Regions from separate parts of the Stenotrophomonas sp. STEN031 genome, predicted to be linked through region 2. Evidence: predicted binding sites of a transcription regulator. Region 2 holds the regulator's gene; each other region holds the start of a gene.
The links. Region 2 encodes FliA, which starts transcription of late flagellar genes. Its sites were predicted from a motif close to TAAAGTTTNNCNNNCNNNGGCCGATAA; they were not measured.
Positions count from the first base shown of each region.

Region 1: the regulator FliA is predicted to act here: its motif matches at 7,894-7,920, upstream of ACVOLQ_RS16405 (methyl-accepting chemotaxis protein).
Region 3: the regulator FliA is predicted to act here: its motif matches at 938-964, upstream of ACVOLQ_RS15675 (HDOD domain-containing protein).

Region 1 covers NZ_JBRREA010000041.1:17,770-27,862, forward strand. The annotation lists gene acnB (bifunctional aconitate hydratase 2/2-methylisocitrate dehydratase) at 1-2,077, shown strand, start outside; gene ACVOLQ_RS16380 (beta-barrel domain-containing protein) at 2,392-2,646, opposite strand; gene ACVOLQ_RS16385 (hypothetical protein) at 3,014-3,145, shown strand; gene ACVOLQ_RS16390 (protein-glutamate methylesterase/protein-glutamine glutaminase) at 3,176-4,231, opposite strand; gene cheD (chemoreceptor glutamine deamidase CheD) at 4,228-4,827, opposite strand; gene ACVOLQ_RS16400 (CheR family methyltransferase) at 4,824-5,669, opposite strand; gene ACVOLQ_RS16405 (methyl-accepting chemotaxis protein) at 5,683-7,842, opposite strand; gene ACVOLQ_RS16410 (methyl-accepting chemotaxis protein) at 8,199-10,093, opposite strand, start outside.
Region 2 covers NZ_JBRREA010000073.1:4,907-14,999, forward strand. The annotation lists gene flhF (flagellar biosynthesis GTPase FlhF) at 1-523, shown strand, start outside; gene ACVOLQ_RS20240 (MinD/ParA family ATP-binding protein) at 510-1,394, shown strand; gene ACVOLQ_RS20245 (RNA polymerase sigma factor FliA) at 1,391-2,140, shown strand; gene cheY (chemotaxis response regulator CheY) at 2,154-2,546, shown strand; gene ACVOLQ_RS20255 (protein phosphatase CheZ) at 2,546-3,166, shown strand; gene ACVOLQ_RS20260 (chemotaxis protein CheA) at 3,170-5,035, shown strand; gene ACVOLQ_RS20265 (flagellar motor protein) at 5,282-6,022, shown strand; gene motD (flagellar motor protein MotD) at 6,026-6,973, shown strand; gene ACVOLQ_RS20275 (ParA family protein) at 6,973-7,755, shown strand; gene ACVOLQ_RS20280 (chemotaxis protein CheW) at 7,752-8,732, shown strand; gene ACVOLQ_RS20285 (STAS domain-containing protein) at 9,366-9,674, shown strand; gene ACVOLQ_RS20290 (response regulator) at 9,671-10,036, shown strand; gene ACVOLQ_RS20295 (chemotaxis protein CheA) at 10,073-10,093, shown strand, end outside.
Region 3 covers NZ_JBRREA010000037.1:12,253-22,345, reverse strand. The annotation lists gene ACVOLQ_RS15680 (SDR family oxidoreductase) at 1-148, opposite strand, end outside; gene ACVOLQ_RS15675 (HDOD domain-containing protein) at 1,004-2,056, shown strand; gene ACVOLQ_RS15670 (phospholipase D family protein) at 2,140-3,711, opposite strand; gene sstT (serine/threonine transporter SstT) at 3,835-5,040, shown strand; gene ACVOLQ_RS15660 (AzlC family ABC transporter permease) at 5,040-5,768, shown strand; gene ACVOLQ_RS15655 (AzlD domain-containing protein) at 5,765-6,067, shown strand; gene ACVOLQ_RS15650 (rRNA pseudouridine synthase) at 6,232-6,942, opposite strand; gene ACVOLQ_RS15645 (M48 metallopeptidase family protein) at 7,009-7,506, opposite strand; gene ACVOLQ_RS15640 (DUF2058 domain-containing protein) at 7,576-8,130, shown strand; gene ACVOLQ_RS15635 (DksA/TraR family C4-type zinc finger protein) at 8,291-8,554, shown strand; gene ACVOLQ_RS15630 (GNAT family N-acetyltransferase) at 8,803-9,321, opposite strand; gene ACVOLQ_RS15625 (sugar transporter) at 9,412-10,093, opposite strand, start outside.

The sequences.
Region 1 (10,093 bases), on a different contig from region 2:
GGTGCCGGGCGAAACCAATACCGACGACCTGTCGCCGGCACCGGATGCCACCACCCGCCCGGACATCCCGATGCACGCCCTGGCGATGCTGAAGAACAAGCGTCCGGACGCGCCGTTCGTGCCGGAAGAAGACGGCAAGCGCGGCCCGATCCAGGAAATCCTGTCGCTGAAGGAAAAGGGCCATCTGGTTGCCTACGTCGGCGACGTGGTCGGCACCGGCTCCAGCCGCAAGTCCGCCACCAACTCGGTGCTGTGGTTCACCGGTGAAGATATCCCCTTCATCCCGAACAAGCGCTTCGGCGGCGTGTGCCTGGGTTCGAAGATCGCCCCGATCTTCTACAACACCATGGAAGACGCCGGCGCACTGCCGATCGAGCTGGACGTGTCGAAGATGGAGCACGGCGATGTCGTCGAGCTGCGTCCGTACGACGGCAAGGCGCTGAAGAACGGCGAAGTCATCGCCGAATTCCAGGTCAAGAGCGACGTGCTGTTCGACGAAGTGCGCGCCGGTGGCCGTATTCCGCTGATCATCGGCCGTGGCCTGACCGCCAAGGCGCGTGAAGCGCTGGGCCTGCCGGTTACCGATCTGTTCCGTCTGCCGGTGCAGCCGGCCGACACCGGCAAGGGCTACTCGCTGGCGCAGAAGATGGTTGGCCGCGCCTGTGGCCTGCCGGAAGGCAAGGGCATGCGCCCGGGCACCTACTGCGAACCGAAGATGACCTCGGTGGGCTCGCAGGACACCACCGGTCCGATGACCCGTGACGAGCTGAAGGACCTGGCTTGCCTGGGCTTCTCGGCCGACCTGGTGATGCAGTCGTTCTGCCACACTGCTGCCTACCCGAAGCCGGTTGACGTCAAGACCCACCACACCCTGCCGGAGTTCATCTCCACCCGTGGCGGCGTCTCGCTGCGTCCGGGCGACGGCGTGATCCACAGCTGGCTCAACCGCATGCTGCTGCCGGATACCGTTGGTACCGGTGGTGACTCGCACACCCGTTTCCCGGTCGGCATCTCCTTCCCGGCCGGCTCGGGTCTGGTCGCCTTCGCCGCTGCCACCGGCGTCATGCCGCTGGACATGCCGGAGTCGGTGCTGGTGCGTTTCAAGGGCAAGATGCAGCCGGGCGTGACCCTGCGTGACCTGGTCAACGCGATCCCGCTGTACGCGATCAAGGCCGGTCTGCTGACCGTGGCCAAGGCTGGCAAGAAGAACATCTTCTCCGGCCGCATCCTGGAAATCGAAGGTTTGCCGGACCTGAAGGTCGAGCAGGCGTTCGAACTGTCCGATGCCTCGGCCGAACGTTCGGCTGCCGGTTGCTCGGTGCGCCTGAACAAGGAGCCGATCATCGAATACCTCAACAGCAACATCACGCTGCTGAAGTGGATGATTGCCGAGGGTTACCAGGACGCCCGTTCGCTGGCGCGCCGCGTCGAGAAGATGGAAGCCTGGTTGGCCGACCCGCAGCTGCTGGAGCCGGATGCCGACGCCGAGTACGCCGCCGTCATCGAGATCGACCTGGCCGATATCCACGAGCCGATCGTGGCCTGCCCGAACGACCCGGACGACGTGAAGACCCTGTCCGACGTGGCCGGTGCCAAGATCGACGAAGTGTTCATCGGTTCGTGCATGACCAACATCGGTCACTTCCGTGCTGCTGCCAAGCTGCTGGAAGGCAAGCGCGATATCCCGACCCGTCTGTGGGTGGCCCCGCCGACCAAGATGGACGCCTCGGAGCTGACCAAGGAAGGCGTGTACGGCACCTTCGGCGCCGCTGGCGCACGCATGGAAATGCCGGGCTGCTCGCTGTGCATGGGCAACCAGGCGCAGATCCGCGAAGGTTCCACCGCGATGTCGACCTCGACCCGCAACTTCCCCAACCGTCTGGGCCGCAACACCAACGTGTACCTGGGTTCGGCCGAGCTGGCCGCGATCTGCTCGCGTCTGGGTCGCATCCCGACCAAGGAAGAGTACATGGCCGACGTTGGCGTGCTGGATGCAGCCGGCAGCGAGATCTACCGCTACATGAACTTCGACCAGATCAGCGATTACAAGGACGTGGCCGATTCGGTCAACGCCTGAGTTGTTGTTGAGCAGTAAAGGTTGAACAAAAAACCCCGGCGCAAGCCGGGGTTTTTTGTTGCCCGCCAAATCCCACCGCGCTTGTAGGAGCGGCGTAAGCCGCGAAGCTGATGGATTGTCAGATCACAGGATGTGCGGTTGCTCATTGATCCCGGCTTCGCGGCTTACGCCGCTCCCACGAACCCCTGCGTGGCCCGGGCAAGCACAGCGCGACCGGGAGGTACCGTTCTTGGCGGAAAGTACCTGGGGAGCCCCAGTCGCGCTGTGCTTGCCCGGGCCACGCAAGCTGGCAGCACAAAAATCGCAGCAGGTGATCAACGCTCGCCGAATGCTTCGCGTGCCTTCAATACCTGCTTGAGCAGATACTCCAGTACTGTCTTCTCATCGGTACGGATCTCCACCGAGGCGATCATGCCGGGGATGATCGGCAGCTCTTTGCCGCCGGCTTCCAATGCACTCTTGTCGGTGAGTACGGTGACCCGGTAAGAGGTGCTGTCGGACCAGCCGGCTGCGCCTTTCTCTTCGTCCTTCAAGGTATCTGGGCTGATCAACTCGACCTTGCCGCTCAGACCGCCATAGTTGAATCACACCGCCCACGATATTGACGCGCACGTTCTTCACCGTGCCACGCACCGGTGCGGTGATTGTGGTGCGCTCGACCACGTCGGCACGACCCACCAGGTTCTCGCTGGTCTGAGAGAGCTCCATTTTCAGTTTGATCAGCTCTGGGTTGGCATCAGCCCGGTAGCGGTTGGGACGTTCGACGATCTGCGAACAGATGCCATTGGCTTGCCGGCGTGTGCGCAGTGACCTGGTTCGCCGTTAGCGTTTCGACCGCGCAGGCCCCGCTGCGACCACCACCCACACCCCCTCATTCCACCCCGTTTTTTTCGATATCACCGGTCACGCTGCCGGCGTCGGAGTGTGTGTGAGCGCGTGGAGCTTCTGTGTGAGCAAGCCGAGGTTGAAACTGGCGAGGTCACCGCCAACGCGCAGTTCATCGCCAGTGAATTGCCAGCCAACATCGAGGTGCTGGCCGCCCTGGGTGAGCCGGAGGTCATCATTTGACATCTGGCCGAGCGATCTTGGCTGGCAATCTCAGCCGCGACTGATCGCAAGTACGCGTTCGGCGATCCTGTCCAGGGGCAACACCTCATCCGCAGCCCCCAGTCGCACTGCGCTGCCCGGCATTCCCCAGACGACAGAGCTCGCTTCGTCCTGGGCCAGGGTGGTTGCGCCGGCCTGCTTCATCTCCAGCAGGCCGCGTGCACCGTCCTCACCCATGCCGGTAAGGATCACGCCTACCGCATTGGCGCCCGCATTGAGGGCCACCGAGCGGAACAGCACATCGACTGCAGGCTTGTGCAGGTTGACCGGTGCGCTGTCATCGACCCGGCAGCGCCAGCGGGCACCGTCGCGTATGACCCGCAGGTGACGTCCACCGGCAGGCAGATAGGCGTGCCCAGGCAGGATTGCCTCGCCATCGCTGGCCTCGCGCACCGACATGGCCGAGTGCCGGTCCAGGCGCTCGGCAAACGCGGTGCTGAAACTGGCCGGCAGATGCTGGGTCATTACGATCGCCGGTGCATCGGCGGGCATCGTTTCCAGCACCACGCGCAGGGCTTCGGTGCCGCCGGCCGAGGCGCCGATGGCGATCAGGCGATCGGTGGTACGGAAGCCCAGGCTGCTTGACGTCGCGGGCCGCTGCGGCGGCCGACGCTGATTGCCGCCGATCGCACGTACCCGTGATCGGGCCGCCATCTTCACCTTGCTGCGGATTTCTTCGGCGTAACCGTCCAGTCCGCGGGCAACATCGATCTTCGGCTTGGCGACGAAATCGACCGCGCCCAGCGCCAATGCCTGCAGCGTGGTGTCTGCGCCACGCTCCGTCAGCGAGGACACCATCACCACCGGCATCGGATGCAGACGCATCAGGTTTTCCAGGAATGCCAGCCCGTCCATGCGCGGCATCTCGACGTCCAGGGTCAGCACGTCCGGGTTGAGGCGTTTGATCTTCTCGCGTGCCAGCAGCGGATCCGCTGCGGTGCCGACGACTTCGATGGCCGGATCGGCGGCAAGGATCTCGGTCAGCACCTGGCGTACCAGTGCCGAGTCGTCGACGATCAATACCCGACAGGGCGCCTGCAACATCATTCGAACAACTCCACGCCACCGCTGACCGGTGTATGCGACAGGCGGGCACGGATGGCGGTTTCGGTGGCGACCACTTCGGCGTCATGTGCGTGCGGCAGGCGCTGCACGACTACCCGGCCGGTGACCGGGAAGAACCAGATTTTGCGGGGATGGATGCCGCACAGGTCTTCGGCGACGATCGGGATATGCTCGGCGCGCAGATACTGGCGGACGAACTCCGCATTGCGGGTGCCCACCGGATTGCTGGTAAAGCCCTTCAGCACGTTGGCCCCGCCAAATACCTTTGCTTCCAGGCGCTTGCGATGGGCACCGCGCTTGAGCAGGTCGTTGATCAGCAGTTCCATCGCGTAGCTGCCGTAGCGTGCGGGCGCACCGTCGCCGATGTTGCCTTCGGGCAACAGGAAGTGATTCATGCCGCCGATGCCGAGGATGGGATCGCGGATGCACGCGGCCACGCACGAGCCAAGGATGGTGGTCAAGGCGGTGTCGTCGTCCACCACCAAGTATTGGGTGGGCAGGAGCTTGGCGGCAATCGTCTGGAAGCGCGTATCGCGGTAGCGCATCACCTCATCGGGATAGTGCTGCGGGTTCTTCATGCGCCATTCCTGCGGCTGCGGCGGTACAAGGTGCGTCCACAAGGTTGGATCAGATCTGCGGCGTGCAGGTAGTTCTCCGAATGACCGGTGTAGAGCAGGCTGTCATCGTCCATATGCTGTACCAGGCGCGAGAGGATGCCGCGCTGGGTGGGCTTGTCGAAGTAGATCATCACGTTGCGGCAGAACAGCGCATCAAACGGTCCGCCCACGTCGTAGCGGTTGGACAATAGATTGAGCGGGCGGAACTCGATCAGGGCGCGCAACGCGGGGACAACCCGGCACTTGCCTTCGTTCGGGCCGCTGCCGCGCTGGAAGTACCGTCGCTTCATTGCCGGGTCCAGGCCCGCGATCCGGTCGATCGCGTAAACGCCCTGGCTGGCGGTGGCCAGCACCTGGGTATCGACGTCGGTGGCGATGATGCGCACCGGTGGCGTCATCGAAGAGAAGGCCTCGCAGGCGGTGATTGCAATGGAATAGGGCTCTTCGCCGGTGGAGGCTGCGCATGACCACAGCTTCAGCGGCGCGCGCGTGGCACGCGCCTGCAACTCCTCGCGCAGCTTGTCGAAGTGATGCGGTTCGCGGAAGAACGAGGTCAGGTTGGTGGTCAGGGCGTTGGTGAAGGCCTGCCATTCATCGCCGCCATGCTGCTCCAGCTGGTCCAGATAGTCCTTGAACGAGCGCAGGCCCAGGTTGCGTAGCCGCCGCGACAGACGTCCGTAGACCATGTCGCGCTTGGCCGGGGCCAGCGCAATGCCGGCCCGGGCATGGATCAGCTCGCAGACGCGACGGAAGTCGCGATCATTGAACTCGAAGTCACGCTGGTTGCTGTCCAGATCGATCATGGTCGCGGTTCGCTCAGCTGGCCAGTGCCAGAGCTTGTGGATGTGCGGCCGCAGCGGGTTGTGCGCTCAGCTGAAACACGGCCACAGCCTGATCCAGCAGGTTGGCCTGTTCTTCCATTGCGCGGGCGGCGGCGGTGGCTTCTTCGACCAGCGCGGCATTCTGCTGGGTGGTTTCATCCATCTGCATCACGGTCTGGTTGACCTGTTCAATACCCGCCGACTGTTCCTGCGAAGCGGCCGAGATCTCGGCCATGATGTCGGTGACGCGCTGCACCGCCGAGACGATCTCCCCCATCGTGGTGCCCGCCTGCTGCACCAGTTGCGAGCCTTCATCAACACGTTCGACCGAGTCCTCGATCAAGGACTTGATTTCCTTGGCGGCACCCGCCGAGCGCTGGGCGAGGGTGCGGACTTCGGCAGCAACCACGGCGAAGCCGCGGCCCTGTTCGCCGGCACGCGCGGCTTCCACCGCAGCGTTCAGCGCCAGGATATTGGTCTGGAAAGCGATGCCGTCGATGACACTGATGATGTCGGCAATGCGACGCGAGGACTGCTGGATCTGCCCCATGGTGGTGACCACTTCCTCCACCACCTGACCGCCACGCGAGGCTACCCCGGCCGCACCGATGGCGAGCTGGTTTGCCTGGCGGGCGGACTCCGCATTCTGGCGGACGGTGGAGGTCAGCTCCTCCATTGATGCTGCGGTTTCTTCGAGGTTGGCGGCCTGCATTTCCGTGCGGCGCGACAGATCGGCGTTGCCGGTGGCGATCTCGCCGGCGGCAAGGTTGATGCTGTCGGCCGACTGCTGGATGCCCGAGACGATGCCGGCCAGCTGGTTGACGGTGCTATTGGCGTCGTCCCGCATGCGGGCGAATACGCCCTGGGCATCGCCGCTGAGCTTGACGGTGAGATCGCCATCGGCAAGTGCGCGTAGCAGCCGCGAAACCTCGCCCAGGTTGTCGTCACTGACCTGCATCATGCTGTTCAGCGCCCGCACCATCGCCAGGAAGTCGTGCTCGAAGCGCCCTTCATCACCGCGCAGGCTGAAGTCACCGGCTGCGGCGGCACTGCCGAGGCGCTTGATCTCGTTATTGATGGCAGCCAGGTTGCTCTTGATCGCGGCCATGGTGTCGGTGATGACGCGCTTGTCGCCCGGCAGCAACGGCATGTCCTGGCTGAGGTCGCCCACAGCGTAGCGCTGCGCCAGCGCGATGACCTGCATCTTCACGTCGATGTGATTGGCGACCAATACGTTGGTTTCCTCAACCATCACCCCGTAGTCACCGGGGAACTTACTGGCATCGATGCGGTAACGGATCATGCCGGCATCATGCTGGCGCGCCATCTCGGCCTGCGCGCCGATCACGGCCCGCAGCTGCTCCTGCATATGCGCCATGCTGCTGAGCAGCTGACCCGTCTCGTCCTTGCTGGGCGCGGTGATCCGGTTGTCCATCCGGCCGTTGGCAATGGCCGTGGCCACGGCGGTCGCGTTGCGCAGCGGCAGCACGATGCGATTGCCGATGATCCAGCTCAATGCCAGCACCAGCACGACCAGCACGCCGCCAGCCACGGTCATGATGGCGGTGAATTTGAGGGCCTGGGCCTGCAGATCGTCCATGTAGACGCCGCTGGAAACCACCCAGTTCCAGGGTTTGTACATCCCGGCATAGGCCAGCTTGCCGACTACGCCGTCCTTGCCCGGCTTGGCCCAGCTATAGGCGACGTAGCCACCACCCTTGCGTGCAGCTTCCACCTGCTCGTAGTACAGGCGGACACCGTCCTCGCCACGGAAGTCCTTCATGTCCTTGCCGACCAGGTCGGCGCGGAACGGGTGCATCAGCAGCACGTACTCGGTGTTGTAGATATTGAAATAGTTGACGTCACCATCCGAGCGCATCTTCTGCAGCGCGGCAATGGCGTACTTCTGGGCCTCATCCAGCGGCATCGCGCCGGTCTCGGCTTCCTTGGCGTAATGATCGAGGACCCCATAGCTCATCTCCACCTGGGCGCGCAAGGCCGCCTTGCGGGTCTCATACAGGTCGAGGTACTGCATGCGTGCCGCAATGACCGACAGTGCGATGACGCCGATCACAATCAGTGCCGTCAGCAGGTTCAGCTTGCGCCTGACCGAGATGTTGGAAATGTAGTTGTTCCAGAGCGAGGAGATAGTCATCGAATCCGCTGGTTACCTTGCGGTATCAGCGCTGCGTGAAGGGATACCGGTATATCGGCCAGTTGGGGCCCGAGTTGAGCGCCTTGGAGGGGGCTTTCAGCGAAAGCTGCCAATCCGTTCACGTATGCGAAGAAGCTGACCGGTGTGTTGTTTCGTTTGCTTGCAGGAGCGGCGTAAGCCGCGACGCTGGTGTCGCTTGCAGTCGCTGGCGGTACCTCGACCGGCGGTATGTCAGCTTCGCGGCTTACGCCGCTCCCACAAAAAGAGAAATCCGATGCCAGCGACTGGCATCGGATCTCGGGTGACTCAATCGTTCTGGTTTGCAGTGTTGCCGCCACAACCAACGATGGTGTTTCTTAGAACTCCTGCCAATCCGAGTCGGCCAGTTCAGCTACTGCGGTGCGTGCGGCGGCGGCGCGGCGGCGCGGTGCCGGCGCTGCTGCCTGGACCGCAGGGCGGGGCGCCGGTTCCCGTACGTAAGCCGGGGCGTCGGTGACTGCAGAGCCTTCCTCCAGCTGGAACACGGAGACCACGTTGGCCAGGTGCGCGGCCTGCTCTTCCATCGAGCGGGCGGACGCGGTCGCTTCTTCGACCAGCGCTGCGTTCTGCTGGGTGGTTTCGTCCATCTGCACGATGGTCTGGTTGACCTGTTCGATACCCGCGGACTGTTCCTGCGATGCGGCGGAGATCTCGGCCATGATGTCCGTCACGCGCTGCACCGAGGCGACGATCTCGCCCATGGTGGTGCCGGCCTTGCGGACCAGGGCCGAGCCGTCGGCGACCTTGCCGACCGAGTCGTCGATCAACCCCTTGATCTCCTTGGCGGCACCCGCCGAACGCTGTGCAAGCGTGCGCACTTCCGAGGCGACCACGGCGAAGCCGCGGCCCTGTTCGCCAGCACGGGCGGCTTCCACTGCCGCATTCAAGGCCAGGATATTGGTCTGGAAGGCGATGCCGTCGATCACCGAGATGATCTCGGCAATCTTGCGTGAGGACTGCTCGATCTGGGTCATGGTGGTCACCACCTGGCTGACCACGTCGCCGCCCTGCGAGGCTACCGAAGCAGCGCCGATGGCGAGCTGGTTGGCCTGGCGTGCCGACTCGGCGTTCTGGCGCACGGTGGAGGTCAGTTCCTCCATCGAGGCGGCGGTTTCCTCCAGGTTGGCAGCCTGCTGCTCGGTGCGGCGCGACAGATCGTTGTTGCCAGCGGCGATCTCGGTGGCGGCCGAATTGATCGAAACCGAGGATTGCTTGATTCGGCCAACGATACCGGTCAGCTGCTCTGCGGTGGCGTTGGCATCGTCACGCATGGTGGCGAACACGCCCTGGTACTCGCCATGCATGCGCACGGTCAGGTCGCCGCGGGACAGCGCCGACAGCAGGGCCGAGATCTGTTCCAGGCTGCTGGCATTGGCATCCAGCAGGCTGTTGATCTGCTCAGCCAGCTGCAGGAAGAAGCCATCCTTGTCCGCCGTGCCGATGCGGCCACTGAGGTCGCCTGCGGCAGCGGCCTCGATGATGCGCGCCACTTCCTTCTCGACCTGGGCCTCGGTGCTGCGATCGCGCCATTCAACCACATGGCCAACTGCAACATTGTTGTCGTCGCGGATCACCGAAATGGTCTGCGCGAACTCGGCTTCGCCGAAGCGCATTTCGCGCTTGAACACGCCGGTGCGGTCCAGTGCTTCCAGTACCTTTGCGTCCACTTCGCCACGGTACTCCAGCGCGGTGACGGGCTGGCCGATCAGCGGCTTGCTGGTGTCGTAGTGACTCAGCGACTGGGTGAGCTCTTCGCCATGTTCGCTGAGCTTGTCGAGCAGGGCGCGGTTGGCGTAAACGATCTCCAGGTCGTTGTTGGTCAGGTATACGCCGGTCGAGGAGTAATCCAGTGCGGTACGGATGCGCAGGTTTTCGCTGGCAATGATCTGGTCACGGTCAATGCGTTCGCGCAGGTCGCGCTGCATGCGCTGCATGGCGCGCAGCAGGTCGCCCACTTCATCGGCACGCGATACATCGATCGAGCCGTCAAGTTTGCCGCTGGCCACTTCGTTGGCAACGTCCACCGCACCACGCATCGCGTTGACCAGCGAACGGGCGAACAGCCAGATCAGCGCCAGACCGGCAGCACCACCGACCAGGACTGCAATGACGATCAGCAGGGCCGAGGTCCGGTAGGTCTCCGCGGCCTGCTTGGCAGCGGCCTGGGCACGCGTGTTGTCGTTGGCGGCAAGTGCCTGCAGGGCCGCGTAGG
Region 2 (10,093 bases):
CACCACCGACACCCAACGCATCGGCGCCCGCGAGCAGCTGTACGGCTTCGGCCGCCAGCTCGGCATCGCCGTGCACGAGGCCAATAGCGGTACCGACCTCAACCAGCTGCTGCAGAAGCTGGCCGACTACAAGCTGGTGCTGATCGACACCGCCGGCCTGGGCCAGCGCGACCGCGCCCTCACCGCCCAGCTGCAGTGGCTGCGCGCCGCCGGCCAGATCCGCACCCTGCTGGTGCTGCCGGCCAATACCGCCTTCCAGGACATGGACGAAGTGGTGCGCCGCTTCAGCGCCGCCAATCCGCAGGGCGTGGTGCTGACCAAGCTGGACGAGACCGGCCGCTTCGGTTCGGCCCTGTCAGTGGCGGTCGATCACCGCCTGCCGATCACCTGGGTGACCGACGGCCAGGACGTTCCGGAAGACCTTTATCGGGCCTCTGCCGCAAATCTTGTACTCCGCCTTGAAGATTTGCGCCGCGCGGCCGATATGCCCTGCAACACGGAGTTGAACAATGCAGTCGCGTGAGTACGCCAAGCTGACCAACACCTTTCCGCTGTCGGCAACCCGGCACGAACCGGCCGGTCCGGTACGCACCATCGCGGTGACGGGCGGCAAGGGTGGCGTAGGTAAAACCAATGTCTCGGCCAACCTGGCCGTGGCACTGGCAGGCATGGGCAAACGCACCCTGCTGCTCGACGCCGACCTGGGCCTGGCCAACATCGACGTGGTGCTGGGCCTGCAGCCCAAGCACACCCTGGCCGACCTGGTCGCCGGGCGCGCCACGCTGGAAGAAGTCATCATCGAAGGCCCGAACGGCGTGCTGGTCGTGCCCGCCGCCTCCGGCCGTCGGCACATGGCCGAATTGCAGCCGGCCGAGCATGTGGGCCTGGTCAACGTGTTCTCCGAACTGGAACGCGACCTCGATGTGATGATCATCGACACCGCGGCCGGCATCACCGACAGCGTGCTGACCTTCTGCCAGGCCGCCCAGGACACCGTGGTCGTGGTCTGCGACGAGCCGGCCTCGATCACCGACGCCTATGCGCTGATCAAGGTGCTCTCGCGCGAACGCGGCGTGGACCGTATCCAGGTCGTGGCCAACATGGTCCGCGACCCGAACGAAGGCCGCGCCCTGTATGAAAAGCTGGTGCGGGTCTGCGAGAAGTTCCTGATCGATGTCTCGCTGAACTACCTGGGCTGCGTGCCGCAGGACGACTGGTTGCGTCTGTCGGTGCAGCGCCAGCAACCAGTGGTGAAGCTCTACCCTTCCGCGCCGGCCTCGCTGGCGATCAACGAAATCGCCCGTCGCACCGCGCGCTGGCAAGCCCCAACCGCCCCGCGCGGCGGCGTTGAGTTCTTCCTGGAACGCATCATCCAGCAGAAGGTGAAGGCATGAACAATGCAGCCGCTCACTACCGTGAAGTCCAGCGCAGCGCGGCCAATGACTGCATCGCCCGCCACGCCGACCTGGTACGCCGCATCGCCCATCACCTGGCCGCGCGCCTGCCGGCCAGCGTCGAAGTCGACGATCTGATCCAGGCCGGCATGATGGGCCTGATCGAAGCCTCGCGCAGCTATGACGCCGAACAGGGTGCATCGTTCGAGACCTATGCGTCGATCCGTATCCGCGGCTCGATGATCGATGAGATCCGTCGCGGCGACTGGGTGCCGCGCTCGGTGCACCGCCGCGCCCGCGATGCCGCCGCCACCATCCGCCGGCTCGAGCAAAGTTCCGGCCGCGCGGCCAGTGCCAGTGAAGTGGCCGAGGCAATGGAGCTGCCGCTACCCGAATACATGCGGCTGGTCGAAGACGCCTCGCGCGGCCAGGTGCTGAGCCTGGAATCACGCATCGAAGACCAGGGCGAGTTGGACACCCCGACTACCGGTGGGCCCACCCCGCAGCAGGTTCTTGAGCGCAGCCAGTTCGGCACCGAGCTGGGCAAGGCCATCGGCCAATTGCCCGAGCGCGAACAGCTGGTGCTGTCGCTGTACTACGAACAGGAATTGAACCTGAAAGAAATCGGCGCGGTATTGGGCGTCAGCGAATCCCGCGTCTGTCAGATCCACGGCCAGGCCATGCTGCGTCTGCGTGGCCGACTGAAGATTTTCGAGGCGGCCGACGCCGGCCTCGAGGAACCATGAAGAGGAAAGCCTTTTGAACAAGAACATGCGCATCCTGATCGTTGACGACTTCTCGACGATGCGTCGCATCGTCAAGAACCTGCTCGGCGATCTGGGCTTCACCAACACCGCCGAAGCCGAGGACGGGCATGCCGCGCTGTCATTGCTGCAGAGCCAGCCGTTCGATTTCGTCGTCACCGACTGGAACATGCCGGTGATGACCGGCATCGAGCTGCTCAAGGCGATCCGCAATGACGCCAAGCTCAAGACCTTGCCGGTACTGATGGTTACCGCCGAGGCCAAGCGCGAGCAGATCATCGAGGCCGCGCAGAGCGGCGTGAACGGCTACATCATCAAGCCCTTCACCGCGCAGACGCTGGAAGAGAAGCTGGGCAAGATCTTCGAACGCCTGGCAGCGAGCGCCTGATGGACCGCCTCGGGGAAGCATTGAGCGACAAATCGGCCCTGGTGCAGCGCCTGCAGGACGCACTGGCAGCATTGGAAAGTGGCGATGAGGCTGGCTGGCGCCGGGAAATCGACGCACTCGCCGCCCTGCGCGCGCAGCCGATGATGTCCGGCCTGGGCCGGCTCGCCCGTGAACTCGGACAGGCCCTGGGCGAACTGCCCAGCGTGCCCAGCGAAGCCGGCGAGCTGGACGATGCCTGTGCGCGTCTGGACCACGTCGTGCAGATGACCGAGCAGGCCACCCATCGCACGCTCGACCTGGCTGAAGAATGCCGGGCGCTGACCGAGCGTCTGCGTGCGGATGGGCTGAATGCCGAACAGGGCGAAATCCTCGAACGCATCCGCCACAACCTCACCGAAGTCGCGCTGACCCAGAGCTACCAGGACCTGACCGGGCAGATCATCCGCCGTGTGGTTGGCATCGTCCGCCGCGTGCACGAAGGGTTTGGTGCGCTCGGTCTGCCGCCGCCGGAAGAAGACGCACGCAACCATGGCCTGGCCGGTCCCGCCGTCAATGGCCTGGACCGCCATGCCGTTTCCCAGGTCGACGCCGACGATCTGCTCTCGGACCTGGGGCTGTAAGCCATGAGTGCTTTTGCCGACGACATCGCCGCCGACTTCATCCTCGAAGCGCAGGAGATCCTGGATCGTCTCGGCGAGCAGCTGGTGACGCTGGAGCAGGCACCGCACGACAGCGACCAGCTCAACGCCGTGTTCCGTGGTTTCCACACCCTCAAGGGCGGCGCCGGTTTTCTGGCGATCACGCCAATGGTGGAGCTGTGCCACGCCGCCGAGGAAACCCTGGGCATGGCCCGCGCCGGCAAGGCCGAACTGCTGGCGCATCATTTCGATGCCGCCCAGCAATCGCTGGACTGGCTGCAGGCCATGCTCGACGCGGTGTCTTCCGGCACCGATCCAGAGCACGCGCCCGCCGCGCTGATCGCGCAGTTCGATGTCGGTACCGCCGCGGCCGTTGCCGCGCCGCAGCCGACCGCGGTCGCCGTCAATGCAGGTGACAGCGACCTGATCAGCGAAGACGAGTTCGAGGCCCTGCTCAACGAACTGCATGGCAGCGGCACACCCGGCGCCCAGCCCATCGCCGCCAGCAAGGCCGGCGATGACCTGATCGACGAGGACGAATTCGAGGCACTGCTGGACAAGCTGCACGGGGGCGCGGCGCCCGGTGCCGTCGCCGTGCAGCCCATTGCGGCCACGCCGCCGAAACCGAAGCCGGCACCCGCGACGCCCGCCCGGCCTGCGCCCGCGGCTGCCAAGCCGGCCGCTGCAAAGGCCGCCGAGCCCGAGCACACCGTGCGCGTGGATACCAAGCGCCTGGACGCCATCGTCAATCTGATCGGCGAACTGGTGCTGGCGCGCAATCGGCTCAAGACCCTGCGCACGCGCCTGAAAGACGAAGAACTGGACCGTGCGGTTTCCACCCTGGACATCGCCACCGCGCGCCTGCAATCGGCGGTGATGCGCACCCGCATGCAGCCGGTTGGCAAGGTTTTCTCGCGCTTTCCCAAGGTTGCGCGCGATGTCGCCCGCTCACTGCAGAAGGAAGTCGACCTGGAGCTGATCGGCGCCGATACCGAACTGGACCGCAACCTCGTCGAAGCGCTGGCCGATCCCTTGGTGCACCTGGTCCGCAATGCCATCGACCATGGCGTCGAATCGCCGGAGCTGCGCGAAGCCCAGGGCAAGCCGCGAATGGGCCGGGTACGGCTATCCGCCCAGCAGGAAGGTGACTACGTCAGCATCGAGGTGCAGGACGACGGCGCCGGCATTGACCCGGAACGTCTGCGCGCCAAGGCCCGCGACAAGGGCCTGCTTGACCCGGAAGCCGCCGCCCGCCTGACCAGTGAAGAGTGCCTGCACCTGGTCTTCCTGCCCGGTTTCTCTACCAAGCAGGAAGTCACCGATATATCCGGCCGTGGCGTCGGCATGGACGTGGTGCAGTCGCGCATCCGCGAACTCAGCGGCCAGATCCAGATCCAATCCGAGCTGGGCCGCGGCAGCCGCTTCCTGATCCGCGTGCCATTGACGCTGGCGATCCTGCCCACGCTGCTGGTACAGGCTGGCGAAGACGTCTACGCCCTGCCCCTGGCCCGCGTGATGGAAGTGCTGCACGCCCCGGCCACCTCGTTGGGCTGGTTCGACGGTCGCGCGGTGCTGGACCGCAAGTCCCACACCTTGGCCCTGCTCGACCTGCGTCAATGGCTGGGCATCACTCCAGCACCGTCGACCTTGCTGACCATCGTCGTGCTGCAGATGGGCGAAGCGCGCTTCGGCCTGGTGGTGGACCAGGTACGCGGCCGCGAGGAAGTGGTGATCAAACCACTACCGCGCGCCCTGCGCGGCCTCAACGGCTATGCCGGCGCCACCTTGATTGGTGATGGCCGCATGGCACTGATCCTGGATGTGGATGGGCTGCGAGGGGTGCAGGGCTGAGCAATGCAGACGCGAGCGGCCTGCAATCTCGCGATCCCGCTAGTCCCCTCTCCCGCCTGCGGGAGAGGGCAGCCCCGCGAAGACGGGGCGGGTGAGGGGCGCTTTCAGCTTTCAAAGCCAGAGCTGCCCTCACCCCAACCCCTCTCCCGCAGGCGGGAGAGGGGCTAACAAAAGCAACAGCGCCTGCAACAACAGCTGCACCGCTCACTGATTCAAGACCGTTACAACGAGGCCGATATACGCACCATGGACCGACTCAGCATCATTGGACTCTTCCTCGCCCTCGCCTCCCTGGTGGGTGGCAGCATCCTCAAAGGCGCCGGCCTGTCCTCGCTGTGGTCACCTGCTGCCTTCGTGATCGTCATTGTCGGCACCCTCGCCGCCATCCTGCTGCACACCTCGCCAGCGGTCTTCAAACATGCCTTCAAGATCGTGCGCTGGGTCATCCGGCCACCGGCCAGTGATCGTCGCGCGCTGGTCCAGCAGATCGTGGACTGGAGCAATATCGCCCGCCGCCAGGGCCTGCTCGGCCTGGAACCGCAGGTGGACCTGCAGGACGACCCGTTCATCCGCAAAGGCCTGCAACTGGTGGTTGACGGTGTCGAGCCGGACACCATCCGCCACATGCTGGAAATCGAGCTCGGCAGCCAGGAGCAACAGGACCTGGCCGCCACCAAGGTGTTCGAAGGCATGGGCATCTACGCGCCCACCCTGGGCATCATCGGTGCCGTGCTCGGCCTGATCGCGGTGATGAAGAACCTGGCCGACCCCAGCAAGTTGGGCCACGGCATTGCCGCCGCGTTCACCGCCACCATCTATGGCATCGCCTCGGCCAACCTGCTGTTCCTGCCAGTGTCGGCCAAGCTCAAGAGCGTGATCGCCAGCAGCTGCCGTGAGCGCGAGATGATCATCGAAGGCCTGATCGCCATTGCCCAGGGTGAGAACCCGCGCAATATCGAAAACAGCCTGGCTGGCTTCGTGAACTGAACCATGGCCCGTCGCAAGCATCACGAAGAGCACGCCAACCATGAAGCATGGGCAATCCCCTATGCCGACCTGATGACGCTGTTGCTCGCGTTCTTCGTGGTGATGTACGCGATCTCCTCGTTGAACGAAGGCAAGTACCGGGTGATGGCCGATGCCCTGACCACGGCCTTCGGTGGCGCACCACGCACCATCACCCAGGTCCAGGTAGGCAACATGCAGATCCAGGGCGGCGGCCACGACACCCCGTCGGTGATCCGCTCGCCCAGCATGACCGGTGGTGCCATGGCCGACCCAACCCAGCTTCCATCGATGGCATCGCATATGCGCATGCCGGTTTCGGCGCACAACCAGGAACAGCTGCAGCGCGCCGAGCGCCAGCTCAACCAGATTGCCGATCGACTCAGCAGATCGCTGGCGCCGCTGGTCAAGCAAGGTGTCATCACCGTGCGCCGCACCGAGCTGTGGATCGAAGTCGAGATCAACAGCGACATCCTGTTCAGCACCGGCTCGGCGGCATTGGACGCAGGCGCACGCAACACCCTGGGTACGCTGGCCGACGTGCTGCTGGATGCACCCAATGGCGTGCGGGTGGAAGGCCATACCGACAATCTGCCTATCGCCACCGCGCAGTTCCCATCCAACTGGGAGTTGTCGGCTGCGCGTGCGGCCAGCGTGGTTCATCTGTTCGCCGACCACGGCGTGCAACCACAGCGGCTGGCGATGGTCGGTTACGGCCAGTTCCGCCCTCGCGAAAGCAATGATGCGCCCGAAGGGCGCAACCGCAACCGGCGGGTGATGGTGATCATCCTCGCCGATTCGGCGGCGGCAGCCGATCTGCCGCCTGCCGGCAACACCACAGCCAGTACCGGCGGCGATGACGACAGTGGCGGCGCACCCGCCGCGGCCGCTGTGCGCAGCGCGGTACCGGCGGTCATCGAAGGAGTCCAATGATGCGCATCTGGGCCATTGCCAACCAAAAAGGCGGCGTCGGCAAAACCACCACCACTTTGTCGCTGGGGCGCGGCCTTGCCGCCCGCGGACACAAGGTGCTGCTGATCGACCTGGACCCTCATTCCTCCCTCACCCGCGCCTTCGGCGTACCGGTCGAACCGGTACCGCAGGGTGTGCAGGAGCTGTTTGCCGCCCCGCCGCATGAAATCGCCGCGCTCGCCCGCCACAGCGATATTCCCGGGCTGGACTACCTGTGCGCGCAGGCCTCGCTGGCCACGTTGGAACGTCGCAGCGCCAACCAACCGGGCCTCGGCCTCGCCCTGCAGCAGGCGCTGACGCGCCACGGCGATCAACACGACTACATCCTGCTCGACTGTGCGCCGACACTGGGTCTGCTGATGATCAATGCGCTGGCTGCGGCCGACCGTCTGATCATTCCGACCCAGGCCGAACCCCTGGCCCTGCATGGGCTGGATGGCATGGTCCGTACCGGCGAAATGGTCGAGCGTTCACGCAAGCGCACGCTGCCGATATCGGTGCTGCCGACGCTGTTCGACCGCCGTACCCGCGCCGGCAACGAGACCTTGAAACTGATGCAGGATCGCCACGGCGAACGCGTATGGGAAGACGCGATCCCGATCGACACCCGCATCTGCAACCCCGCCGCGCTGACCGTCCCCCTGCTCGGCGACGATTACCCGGGCCGCGGCATGGCCGCTTACCGTCGTGCGCTGGAGTGGCTGCTGCTCAGCGAGGCCGCGCAGCTGGAGCGCGCCGCATGAGCAACGACGTATTGGACGACTATCTCGGCGAACTGCTGCTGGAGGCGGTACCCGCGGCTGCGGTCGCCGCGCCTGCAACGCCAGCCAAACCGGCTGTCGTCGAGGTGCCGGGTGACAGCCCCGAACTGGAAGCGGTGTTCGAAGCAGCGCTGGCCGAAGCGCAGGCCAAGCCCGCCGCTACACCTGCCCCCGTCACGGCAACCATGCCGTCCGGCGACACAGCCGCCTTGCAGGCTGCCTTCGACGACGCGCTGGCGGCCACTGCCGCCGCCAATGCAGGTCGCCCCCCCACCTGGGACGACCTGCCCGACGAAGTGATCTACGAGACCGGTCCCGCCGAAAGCCGCAAGTTGGCCCATAGCGACAGCGCCAGCCTGCAGGCCGCGTTTGAAACCGCTGCGGGCTTGCCGGCGAGCCCGGCGCCCCCACCGCGCAGCACCTCCAACGTCCGCGCCCTGGACCCGCCCTCGGCGGACGCACGCCCCAGCACCTGGCAGGAACTGCAGGCGCAGGCACAGCGCCCGGCGAGCAGCCCGCAGCAGCGGCGCGCCGCCGAGCGCAGCTCGCGCTGGCTGCGCTTGCGTTGCGGCCAGCAGACCTATGCGCTGGAACTGCTGAAAGTCCAGGAAGTGGTGTTGCCAGTGCCTCTGCTGGCACTGCGCGGCACCGGCCCCTCGATGCTCGGCATCATGAATCTGCGCGGCCAGGTGGTACCGGTAATGGACCTGTGCCGCCACCTGGACGTGCAGAGCGCGCCGGAGGACTCGCAGACCCGCATCGTCGTACTGGAAGAGAACGGCGAGACCCTGGGCCTGCGCGTGTCGGCGGTTGAAGACGTCGCCAACCTCAACGACTCGCAGATCGAGCCACCGGACACCGCCCGCATCTGCCAGATATCCAACGAGTTGTTCCGTGGCATCGCCCGCGTCGGCCAGCAACCGATGATCCTGCTGGATGCCGGCCGACTGCTGCGCTGATGGCCTCCCTTTCGCACAGAGAACGGAAGGCAGCAAAGGTAGTGCCGAGCCATGCTCGGCAGAGGCTTTACCAGTAAGGCCCCAGCCGAGCATGGCTCGGCTCTACACCGTCAAAAACTACCCCTCCCCAGCCCTCCCCTTCGCTGCGCGAAAGAGAGGGGGCTCAAAGCCTGCTGCGCTGATGGCCTCCCTTTCGCACAGAGTGCGGAAGGCGGCGAAGGTAGTGCCGAGCCATGCTCGGCAGAGGCTTTACCGGCAAGGCCCCAGCCGAGCATGGCTCGGCTCTACACCGTCAAAAGCTACCCCTCCCCAACCCTCCCCTTCGCTGCGCGAAAGGGAGGGGGCTCAGAACCTGCTGCGCTGATTGGCTCCCTTTCGCACAGAGACCGGAAGGCGGCAAAGGTAGTGCCGAGCCATGCTCGGCAGAGGCTTTACCAGTAATGCCCCAGCCGAGCATGGCTCGGCTCTACCCCGCCAACAGCTACCCCTCCCCAGCCCTCCCCTTCGCTGCGCGAAAGGGAGGAGGCCTGAAAACGTGCGCCCGTTAACACTATCTGCTGCAACGCATCGCAACCCTAAAGATCACTGGCACTTCGCCGCTATCTCTCCCAGTAACGTTTGTTCGGAGCAACGATGAGCACTGTGGCCCTGGCGCAGGATCTCGGCATCGAGTCCACCAGCGAGTTGAAACAACAACTGGCGACCCACCTGCCACAAGCAGGTGAGCTGCGGGTGGATGCCGGCCAGGTAAGTCGCATCCACACCGCTGCAATGCAGGTGCTGTGCGCCTTCGTGCTGGCCCGCCAGCAAGCCGGCCAGGGCACTGTCTTTGACAACGCTACCGACACCTTCCGCGACGCCGCGCGCCTGCTCGGTGTCCTCCGGACCCTCGGTCTGGAAGCAACCCCTGACACAACGAAATCTGTGGAGAACGCTGCATGAGCGCACGAATCTTGGTGGTGGACGACTCGGCGTCGATGCGCCAGATGGTCTCTTTCGCCCTCACCTCGGCCGGCTTTTCGGTTGAAGAAGCCGAGGACGGCGCGGTCGCCCTCGGCCGGGCCAAGGGCCAGCGTTTCAACGCCGTGGTCACCGACGTCAACATGCCGAACATGGACGGCATCTCGCTGATCCGCGAGTTGCGCCAGCTGCCGGACTACAAGTTCACGCCGATGCTGATGCTGACCACCGAGTCGGCCGCCGACAAGAAATCCGAAGGCAAGGCCGCCGGTGCCACCGGCTGGCTGGTCAAGCCGTTCAATCCCGAACAGCTGATTGCCACCGTACAGAAAGTCCTGGGCTGATCAGCCCACCTGCCCCACCGATCGGATACCGCGCCAATGAGCATGGACCTGCAACGT
Region 3 (10,093 bases), on a different contig from region 2:
TATTGACCTGCAGGGTGCGATCCCAGCGTTCCAGCGAAAGCTTGTCCATCATTGGTTCGCCGATGCCTGTGGCGATCGCGATGCTGTTGAGTAGTCCGCCAGTCCTGTCCAGGAACAGCGCCGCTTCCTCGGCCGCCCGTGCTCGCAGCGGGCAGGTGTGCAGATCGGAGCCGCCGGACTCGCATAGTCAGTGCCCAGAACGGATATCGAACACTAGCCCGTGCGGCGGGTGCGCAACCTTGCCGTCCTCGACATATCCCCGGCTGAGCAGAGCATGGCCATGTGAACCGCCTTCTTCAGCGGCGTGGTCGGCGCCATCGATCGGGAAAAATCGATCTCATTGCCAACCAGCGTGACTGCGAAAGAGCACTCGGCGTGAACCTGCGATTTGCGACAAGCAGTTTTCCAGCTCATGCCGTTCTGTTTGCTCAAGGGTGAGGGGTGTTTTATATTTGAAACCGAATATCAATACAGAAACTTTGATTCAACATAGTTGTGCTTGGGGATTTTTCAATCAGAGAACTCATCATCTGGCTGTGCTGTTAATTGCGGGCTTGGAGTTTATAGGATTTGTTTGTTGGTGCTCACAATTCTCGGGGTTTCGACCGAATGTGCCCTTTGCTCGGTTTAATAGGTGAAACCAAGTGGAGTGGTTCTGGCTGTTAGCTACGGTTAATTGCTGGGTGCCGAAAGTGTTGGGCTGCGGGCGATAGGTGGCCCCAGGCAAGCCCGCATTGGCGGGTTTCTCGCTCGGGGATCTCATTGGGGATTGCATAATGGCGGCCAAGTTTTGGTTGATTTGGCTTTATTGATTTTCAAATTTAAATATAGGGCTGGTGGGCGTGGGGATTCTTTGAGATTTGTCCTAAAACATTTGTTTGGGCAATTGCTTGGAATATGACATGTTGTTTGAATAATTCCCTGATAGGCGGCTGGCTAAAGAAGCCTGGACATTGGCCGATATACCGGGCAGCTTTCCGTTTGGACTGATTCGTTGTTTGTCATGGTGATTATCTCGGCAGTGGTTGCGGCGGTGGTTGCCGGAGGCCTGGTCTGGCTCTGGCAGCGGAGCAATGGCGACAGGAGTGGGCCACAACGGCGGCCGCGCACCCCGCCGGTCGTACCGACAACGACGATCAAGGCGGCAACCGTGGCTGTGGGTGATCTGCAGCGGCGCTTCCTGCTCAGTGCCCTGGGGGCTGCCGATGCAGCCGCTGACGCATTGCGTGTACAGCGGGCGGTGGTGGACGACGTGGTCGCGGCGCTGACGCGCGCAGACCTGTCATCGCGTTACACGCCGCGTCGGCCTAATCTGTTGCCGCAGTTGATCCAGAGCGTCAACGACAGCACGGCGTCCTCTCGCTCGATCGCGCGCATCATCGGCAGCGATGCGGTGCTGGCGGCGACCTTGCTGCGCATCGCCAACAGTCCCCTTTATCGCCTGCAGCGGCAGGATGTACAGAGCATAGAGCGGGCAGTGACGCTGATCGGCAACGATGGCATCCGGCAGATCATTTCAGCGGCGCTGGTGCAGCCGGTGATGGAGTCGGCGCGTGGTGTCGATGCGGAGTTCGCTGGCCTGTTGTGGGAATACACCTTGCGGGTTTCATTGGCTGCCGCCGATCACGCGCGCAGCGTTGAGCGCGAGGATGGCTTCGCCGCGCAGCTGGCTGGCCTGCTGCTGGGGCTGAGTGCGGCGATGGCCATGCAGGCGGCCACCGATGTGCTGGCGCAGCCGCCATTGCGGGTGCGTGAGCCGGGTACCCTGCTGGCGGTGCTGGAGCGCTGCAGTGCGCCAACCGCCGTGCGGATCGCCGGGCACTGGAAACTGTCCGCCCCCATCGTCGAGGCGCTCAAACAGGTGGATGCGCCTGCTGCCACCGGCTTGGCGCGCTCCCTGCAGGTAGGACAACTGGCCGCCAGCGCTGCGATGCTGCATGCGCAGGGCCTGATGAGCGAGGAAGAAGCCGTTGCAGCGCTCGCCAGTCAACTGCCCGAACATGTGGCGACATGGCTGTGGAAGCGGATGAGCCAGGCCGACGCTGCGCAGGAGTGAGGCCCGCAACGAGGGCCGCGCGGCACATCGCGCGCCCGTATCCTGGCGGTGAGGGATGGCTGCGCCGCTGTGGGGCAGGGTGCCTACAGCTGCGATTCCAGTGGCAGCCAACTGATCACGCGGGTGCTTGCACGTTGCATGAACCCGGTGTCCGGTTCGGTGCGCAGGCTGATGGGTGGATTGCTGCCGCGATCCAGCCAGCGTAGTTCGTGATCCTTGTTCAGATACATCCAGTAACTCATCTCCGCGCTGGACAGGCGCAGATACTCCTGGCGCAGGCGTGCTGCCAGCACCGGGTCATCGAACAGCGCGCCCATTTCGGTATTGAGGTAGGCCGAGCGTGGGTCGAGGTTGAACGAACCGACGAAGCCGCGGCGGTCATCCACCACGAAGGCCTTGGTATGCAGGCTGGCGCCGCTGCTGCCGAAGGTCGACGCCTTTTCGACGTGTCCATGCGCCTTGAGCTCGTACAGTTGCACGCCGCCAGCCAGCAACGGGCGGCGGTAGTGCATATAGCCGCCATGCACTGCCGCCACGTCGTTCGCGGCCAACGAATTGGTGATGATGCCGACCTGCACGCCGGCTCGGGCCTGCTGGATCAGTCCCTTGGTGCCAACTGCGCCGGGTACGAAGTACGGTGATATCAGCAGTGACTTGTGCTTGGCACTGCTCAATACGTCAACCAGCTGGGCCACCAGCCATTGGCTGCTGTCGCCGCCGACCGGCTTGCGCGGGGGGTCGGAGCGGATTCTTACCCCGTCAGTCCAATGCAGGTCCAACTGCCGGCTGAGGTAGGCATCGGTGAAGTGCGCACGCACGCGTTGCAGGTAGGGCTCGGCCTCCTGCTGGCGTGCATCCAGCTCGGCCTGGCTGATGAAGTTGGCCATCTGCTGGTCGGTGCTGTAGTGCAGGGCCGCGATCGGGACCACGGCGTCGCTGTTCCAGAAGTCATCGAACACCGTGCTGGCGTCATTGGCGACGGGGCCGGCGAGCAGCAGGTCCAGATCGCGGAAGTTCACGTCCGGGCGTGCGTCGAAGTATTCCGCGCCGATATTGCGGCCACCGACGATGGCCACGCGGCCATCGGCAATCCACGCCTTGTTGTGCATGCGGTGATTGATGCTGAAGACCCGCTGCACCATTTCGACCAGGCGCCACAGTCCGTCGCGGTTGCGGAAGGGGTTGTACAGGCGGATTTCGATGTTGGGATGGTTGTCCAGTGCCAGCATCTGTGGGTCCAGCCCGGCAGCGTTCATGTCGTCCAGCAGCAGACGCACGCGTACGCCGCGCTCGGCGGCCTGGTAGACGTCATGGGCCAGCAGATGGCCGAGCAGGTCGTCGTGCCACATGTAGTACTGCAGATCGAGGCTGCGCCCGGCCTGGCGGGTGATGATGGCGCGCGCCGCATACGCCTCAAGCCCATCGGAGAGGTAGACCGCGCCACTTTTGCCGGGATGCGCGGCCAACAGGGGCTGCAGTTGGCGATCGATCAGGGTCTGCTGCGCCTGCACGGGCAGGGCATATGAAGGCGCGCCTACGGCTTTGGGCGTGAGATGGTCCCCCAGCAACAGGCCACTGCCGATCAGCAACACCACCACGCCCAGCAGATAGGCGAGGAACCGCAGCAGGCGATTGGGACGATGCTTGTCTTCCATGCCCGCATCCTAACGGTGTTCGTGAGCCGGCGGCAGCTTGCAGCGATTCCATGACGTTCCGGGGGTGCGGCCGGTGCCCCGGGTGGGCGAGAATCGGGGTTTGCGTTTCCTGCGAGCCCTGCAATGACCGAACGTTCCTCCCTGTTCCGAGCGCCCAGTCTGGTGCTGCAGATTGTCATCGGCCTTGTCGCCGGTATCGTGCTGGCGCTGCTCTGGCCTGCCGGTGCGACCGCCGTTGGCCTGCTCGGCACGGTATTCATCTCGGCGCTGAAGGCGGTGGCGCCGGTGTTGGTCCTGGTGCTGGTCACGGCCTCCATCGCCAATCACCAGCAGGGGCAGAAGACCCATATCCGCATGATCCTGCTGCTGTACGTGATTGGTACCGTGGCAGCCGCCCTGGTTGGTGTGGCGGCCAGCTTCCTGTTCCCCACCAAGCTGGTGCTGAAGGCTGCCGAGGCCGGCATGAGCGCCCCCGGCGGTATCGGTGAGGTGCTCAATACCTTGTTGATGCAGATCGTCGACAACCCCGTGCACGCGCTGCTCAACGCAAACTACATCGGCTTGCTGGCATGGGCGGTGGGTCTGGGCCTGGCATTGCGTCACGCCAGCCAGGGCACACGTACCGTAGTCAGTGATCTGTCCGACGCGATTACCTGGGTGGTCCGCCTGGTCATCAAGCTGGCACCCCTGGGTGTTTTCGGCATTGTTGCCTCGCTGCTGGCCGAGTCCGGCCTGGGCGCATTGAAAAACTACGCGCATCTGCTGGCGGTACTGGTGGGGGCGATGTTGTTCATGGCTTTCGTCGGCAACCCACTGATCGTCGCCGTGGTGACCCGTCGCAATCCCTATCCGCTGGTATTGCGCTGCCTGCGTGAGAGCGGCATCACCGCCTTCTTCACCCGTTCTTCGGCCGCCAACATCCCGGTCAACATGGAGCTGTGCCGCAAGCTGGACCTGCACGAGGAGACCTATTCGGTGGCGATCCCGCTGGGCGCGACCATCAACATGGCCGGTGCGGCGATCACCATCTCGGTGCTGACCCTGGCGGCGGTCAATACCTTGGGCTACCCGGTGGACCTGGCCACGGCGCTGCTGCTCAGTGTGGTGGCCGCCATTGGTGCCTGCGGTGCGTCGGGCGTGCCCGGGGGATCGTTGCTGTTGATCCCGCTTGCCTGCGGTCTGTTTGGTATCAACAACGACATCGCGATGCAGGTGGTGGCGGTCGGCTTCATCGTCGGCGTGGTGCAGGACTCGGCGGAAACCGCATTGAACTCGTCCACCGACGTGGTGTTTGTCGCCGCGGCCGAGCAAGCGCGCGGGCGCGGCTGATGGCCATGGCCGGGCGCATCACGCCAGCGGTACGCATCGGCGTTTCGATAGCTATTGCGACCGGCCTGTACGGCATCTCGTTCGGTGCGCTGGCGGTGGCCTCGGGGTTCAGCGTCGCGCAGACGGCGGCATTGAGCCTGTTGATGTTCACCGGAGGCTCGCAGTTCGCCTTCATCGGCGTTGTCGGTGCAGGCGGAACGGGCGCCGCGGCATTTGGTGCGGCTACCTTGCTGGGTATCCGCAACGCGGTGTACGGCGCACAGATCAACCGGATGCTGCGCCCGCGTGGCTGGCTGCGGCCGCTGGCGGCGCAGGTCACGATCGATGAGTCGGCGGCGACCGCGGCAAGCCAGACCAATCCGAAAGAGCAGCGGCGCGGCTTCTGGGTGGCGGGGCTGGGCGTCTACCTGTGCTGGAACCTGTTCACCCTGTCGGGCGCATTGCTTGGCGATGCGCTGGGCGACCCGCGCCAGTGGGGCCTGGATGGCGCGGCCGTTGCCGCCTTTCTCGGGTTGCTGTGGCCGCGCCTGCGTTCGCGCGAGCCAGTGGCGATAGCCGTGGTCTGTGCCTTGGTGACCCTGGTGGCGCTGCCGTGGGCACCGCCAGGTGTGCCGATTCTGTTGGCTGCCGCGGTGGCCGCCGTGTGGGGTTGGTTTGGGCGCGGCCCGGCGGACGAGGGGCTTGAGCCCGACGTTGCGCCGAAGCTCGGGCAGGAGTCGGCGCGATGACGCTGTGGGCATGGATCGCAGCGGGCTGCGTTGCTGCTTGGGCGATCAAGTTCGCCGGTTATCTGGTGCCTGTGCGGTGGTTGGAGTCGCCGCGCATGAATCGCGTGGCCGGCTGTCTGACCATCGGCTTGCTGGCTTCGTTGACCACGATGAACACCGTATCGGCCGGGCAGGGGCTGGCCTTCGATGGGCGTATCGCTGCGTTGTTGGTTGCAGCGGCAGCCTTGATGCTGCGGGCACCTTTTTTGTTGGTGGTGATTGTGGGCGCGACGGCTGCGGCGCTAATCCGACTGCTGTGAACCAGCTGGTGGCTGTGGGAGCGGCCTCAGCCGCGAAGCCGGTAAACCCTCAGCGCGCTGATAGCCTGCGACTGCACATCGTGTGATGCCGTTCCGTGGCGTGGCCGGATGATGTGTCAGCTTCGCGGCTGACGCCGCTCCTACAAGACCTGAGGGGCCTTGTTCTAGAACTTCTGCTCGGTGGCCAGGTAGCGCCACTGGCCCTCGGGCATCTTGCTCAGGCCGATGCGGCCGATGCGCAGGCGGCGGATCTGTTCGGCCTTGAGGCCAACCTGGCTGCACATGAACTGCAATTGGCCCGGGCGCACGTCCTTGATCGCAAAACGCAGGCGCTGCTCGCTCTGCCAGCTGACCTTGGCCTGCGGCAGGCTGCGACCTTCATGGACCAGCCCATGGGTAAGCCTGGGCATCGCCCACGGGGTGGGTTCGCCGCTGACTTCGACCACGAATTCCTGCTCCAGGCTGGGGCCGGATTCCTGCAGGTGGCGGCGTACGCGCCAATCCTGGGTCAACACGACCAGACCGCTGGCGTTGTCATCCAACGGCATCAGGTAGTCCAGCCGCTGGAAATGACGGCGTAGCGAACGGATGCCGGAGGCGTCATCGGCAAAGCGGTTTTCGTCGACCAGCAGCGCGAACAGCTGCTCGGCGGTACAGCCGGCCGGCTTGTTGATCAGGAACGTGGCTGCTTCAGCGGCTTCGGTGCTGCCTTCGGCGGCCAGCGTGATGACTTCCTCGCTGACCATGGTCTGCGGGGTTTCCACGACCACGCCGTTGACGCTGATCCAGCCGCCTTCGATGTACTGCTGGGCCTGCGAGCGCGAGCACTGCAGCTGCGCGGCAACGCGCTTGTCGAGACGGATCGGGGTGGTCATGGCGGCCATGGGTTCTACGAAGGGCGGGGAGTGTAGCGCTGTGGCGGGACTGCGGCGATGGCTGGCTCAGCCGGGTTCATGTTCCAAGGCGGTCAGGTACAGGCGCAGGTCGAACTCCAGCTGGTGGTAATCCGGCTCCATGTGCAGGCACAGCTGGTAGAAGGCCTTGTTGTGGTCGGCCTCTTTGATATGCGCCAGCTCATGCACCACGATCATCCGCAGGAACTCGGCCGGGGCCTCGCGGAACACGCTGGCAATGCGGATTTCCCGGCTGGCCTTGAGCTTGCCGCCGTGGTTGCGGGAAATGGCGGTATGCGTGCCCAAGGCGTGTTTGACCACCTGCAGCTTGCCGTCATACAACACCTTGCCCAGCGGCACCGACTGGCGCAGGTGACGCTCCTTGATGGCCTGCACGTAGTCGTAGAGCTGGCGGTCGTTGCGCACCGGATTGGGCTCGGCGTAGCGCTTGCGGACCGCTTCGCCCAGCTTGCCCGCGTCCAGCAGCTCGCGGGCGCGCTGCTGCAGGTGTTCGGGATAGCCATTCAGGTATTTCAGCGGAAGCATGGGCATTTGGGCGGGACAGGACAGGCCGCTATGATGGCAGCCTCGGCAACAGAACCATGAACAACGACGATGGCAAAGGGTAATCCACTGCAGGAACAGCTGCTCAAGGCTGGCCTGGTGAAGAAATCGCAGGTCTCGCAGGTGGCGCGCGAGCAGGTCAAGGCGCGCCACGGCAAGGGCCCGGTCAGTGCGACCGAGAGCCAGCGCGAGGCCGATCGCGCCCGTGCCGAGAAGGCCGAAAAGGACCGCCAGCTGGCCGCCGAGCGCAATGCCCAGCGTCGCGCCGACGAGCTGCGCGCGCAGGCCAAACAGATCATCGCCGACCGCAAGCTGCCGCGCGCCGGTGAGCTGGAATACCGTTTCAACGATGGCGCAGTGATCCGTACGATGCTGGTCACCGAGGCGCTGCGCACCCAGCTGGCCAATGGTGCGCTGGTGATCGCCCGGCACGGCGACAGTTTCGAACTGCTGCCGCGCATGGCTGCGGAAAAGGTGCGTGAGCGTGACGCCAGCCTGATCGTCCTCGACCACGGCCAGAGTGCGGATACGCCGATTTCCACTGGCAATGCCGAGGATGATGCGTACTACGCCCAGTTCCAGGTGCCTGACGACCTGATGTGGTGAACGCTGTGCTCGCGCGGTTTGGCGCGGGCCGACGCCTGTGGTGAGCGCCAGCCCTCCGCCGGTGGAACTTGTTCAGGCAGCTGTACGCCTGGCCGCCAGCCCTTGAATTGTGTCCAAGGAGGCGGCAATTTGCCTGTGTTGCTGTACGTGGAGACAGGACATGGCTACCGGTTGGGCGGGCGACACCGCCGTTCAGGATCAGATTGACGCCACCGTCGAGGACGCGATCGAGCGTGCGCGCAGCCGCATGCCCAGCGGCCCGGGGCTGGAACACTGCGAAGAATGTGATGCGCCGATTCCCGAGGCCCGGCGCAAGGCCGTGCCCGGGGTGAGGCTGTGCATCGCCTGCCAGCAGGCGCAGGATGAGGACGAGGCGTTTGCCGGCTATAACCGGCGCGGCAGCAAGGATAGCCAGCTGCGCTAGGAACGATGGCTGTGTCTGTGCCTGTTGTGGTCGTCGCTGTGGTTTGCGGCTTTGGCTGTTGTTTTAGCCCTGCTCTTGCTCGTCATCCTCGCGAACGCGGGGATCGCTCTGCATGTGCTTGCGCTTTGGAGTTACGCGGTAATTCCGGTCCGAATCAATGCCGAAGGCCAAGGCTGGAGCCAGAGCCAGAGCGATCCCCGCTTTCGCGAGGATGACGGCAAAAAAGCAAAAGCCCAAAGCCCAAAGCCTCAGCTTTTTCCCGGTGCAGGCAGCACGGCGTTCAAGTATTGCTTCTGCACAACGCGTGGCACCAATCGCGGTCGCTCCATCAACACAAAGCGCACGCCCTTCACCGTCTGTGGCGCAGCCTTGCTGACAAAGCCAAACCGCTCATACACCGGCACTGCGATCTCGGACGAGTTGACCGTGTACTCGCGGCGGCCGTGTATGCGCAGTGCATGCTCCCACAGCCGCCGCGCGATGCCGCGCTGGCGGCTGCTGCGGCTCACGAACAGATGATGGATGTGGCTGTCGCTGCGCATCGCGATCATGCCGACAAGTGCACCTGCATCCTCAATCACGTAATGCGCGAACTCCTTGTCGACCAGGCGATCGGTGAAGCTGGCGGGAGTCAGCGAGGCCAGGAACGCATGTGCGCTGGCACCGCTGTCGGCGTCCAGCAGGTGTCGCGCCAACGGGGTGACCAGCGCGCTCAGTGCCTCTGCATCGGCGAGGTTGGCGTCACGCAAAGTGATGTCCTGATCCACGTAGTTCCCCCGTAGCGCCCCCGGAAGCAGCGGCGTGTACGGAAGCATACCTGCAGCCGCCACGCTGTAAACCTGTGCGCTGGCGGCAGCTCAGTGCGTCGCGCCACCCGGACGGAAGCTGCCGCTCCAGCGCAGCATCGCGCACAGGCACCACAGCCAGCCAGCCGTGGCGATCAGGCCGCCGACAAGCCCAATGTGCTGCATGCCCAGCTGCAGGCTGACCTGGCTGCCGATCAACGCGCCGGCGCCAATGCCGATGTTGAAGATGCCCGAGAACAAGGCCATCGCCACGTCGGTGGCGTCGGCGGCCAGGTTCAGGACCTTGGACTGCATCGACAAAGCGAAGCTGATCATCGCCACGCCCCAGACCGAAACCAGCGCGTACAGCAGCCAGCTGCTGTGCAGCCCAGTACGCAGCAACAACAGGCTGGCGGCCAGTACGCCGATGGCTGCCAGCAGGAAGCCACGCGGCCAGCGCAGGCCGTAGCGCGAAAACAGCAGGCTGCCGATGAAGCCCATGCCGCCGAACAACAGCAAGACCCACGTCGTCACATGCGCATCGAAGCCGCCGATCTTCTGCACGAACGGTTCGATGTAGCTGTAGCCGGTGAACTGTGCCGATACCACCGTCATCACCAGCAGGTACAAGGCCATCAATGCGGGGCGCCGCAACAGCAAGGGAATGCTGCTGGCCGAACCGCTGTTCTGGCTGGGCAGGGCTGGCAGCAGGCGTGCCAGTACCAGCATCACCAGCAGGGCGACGCCGCCGATG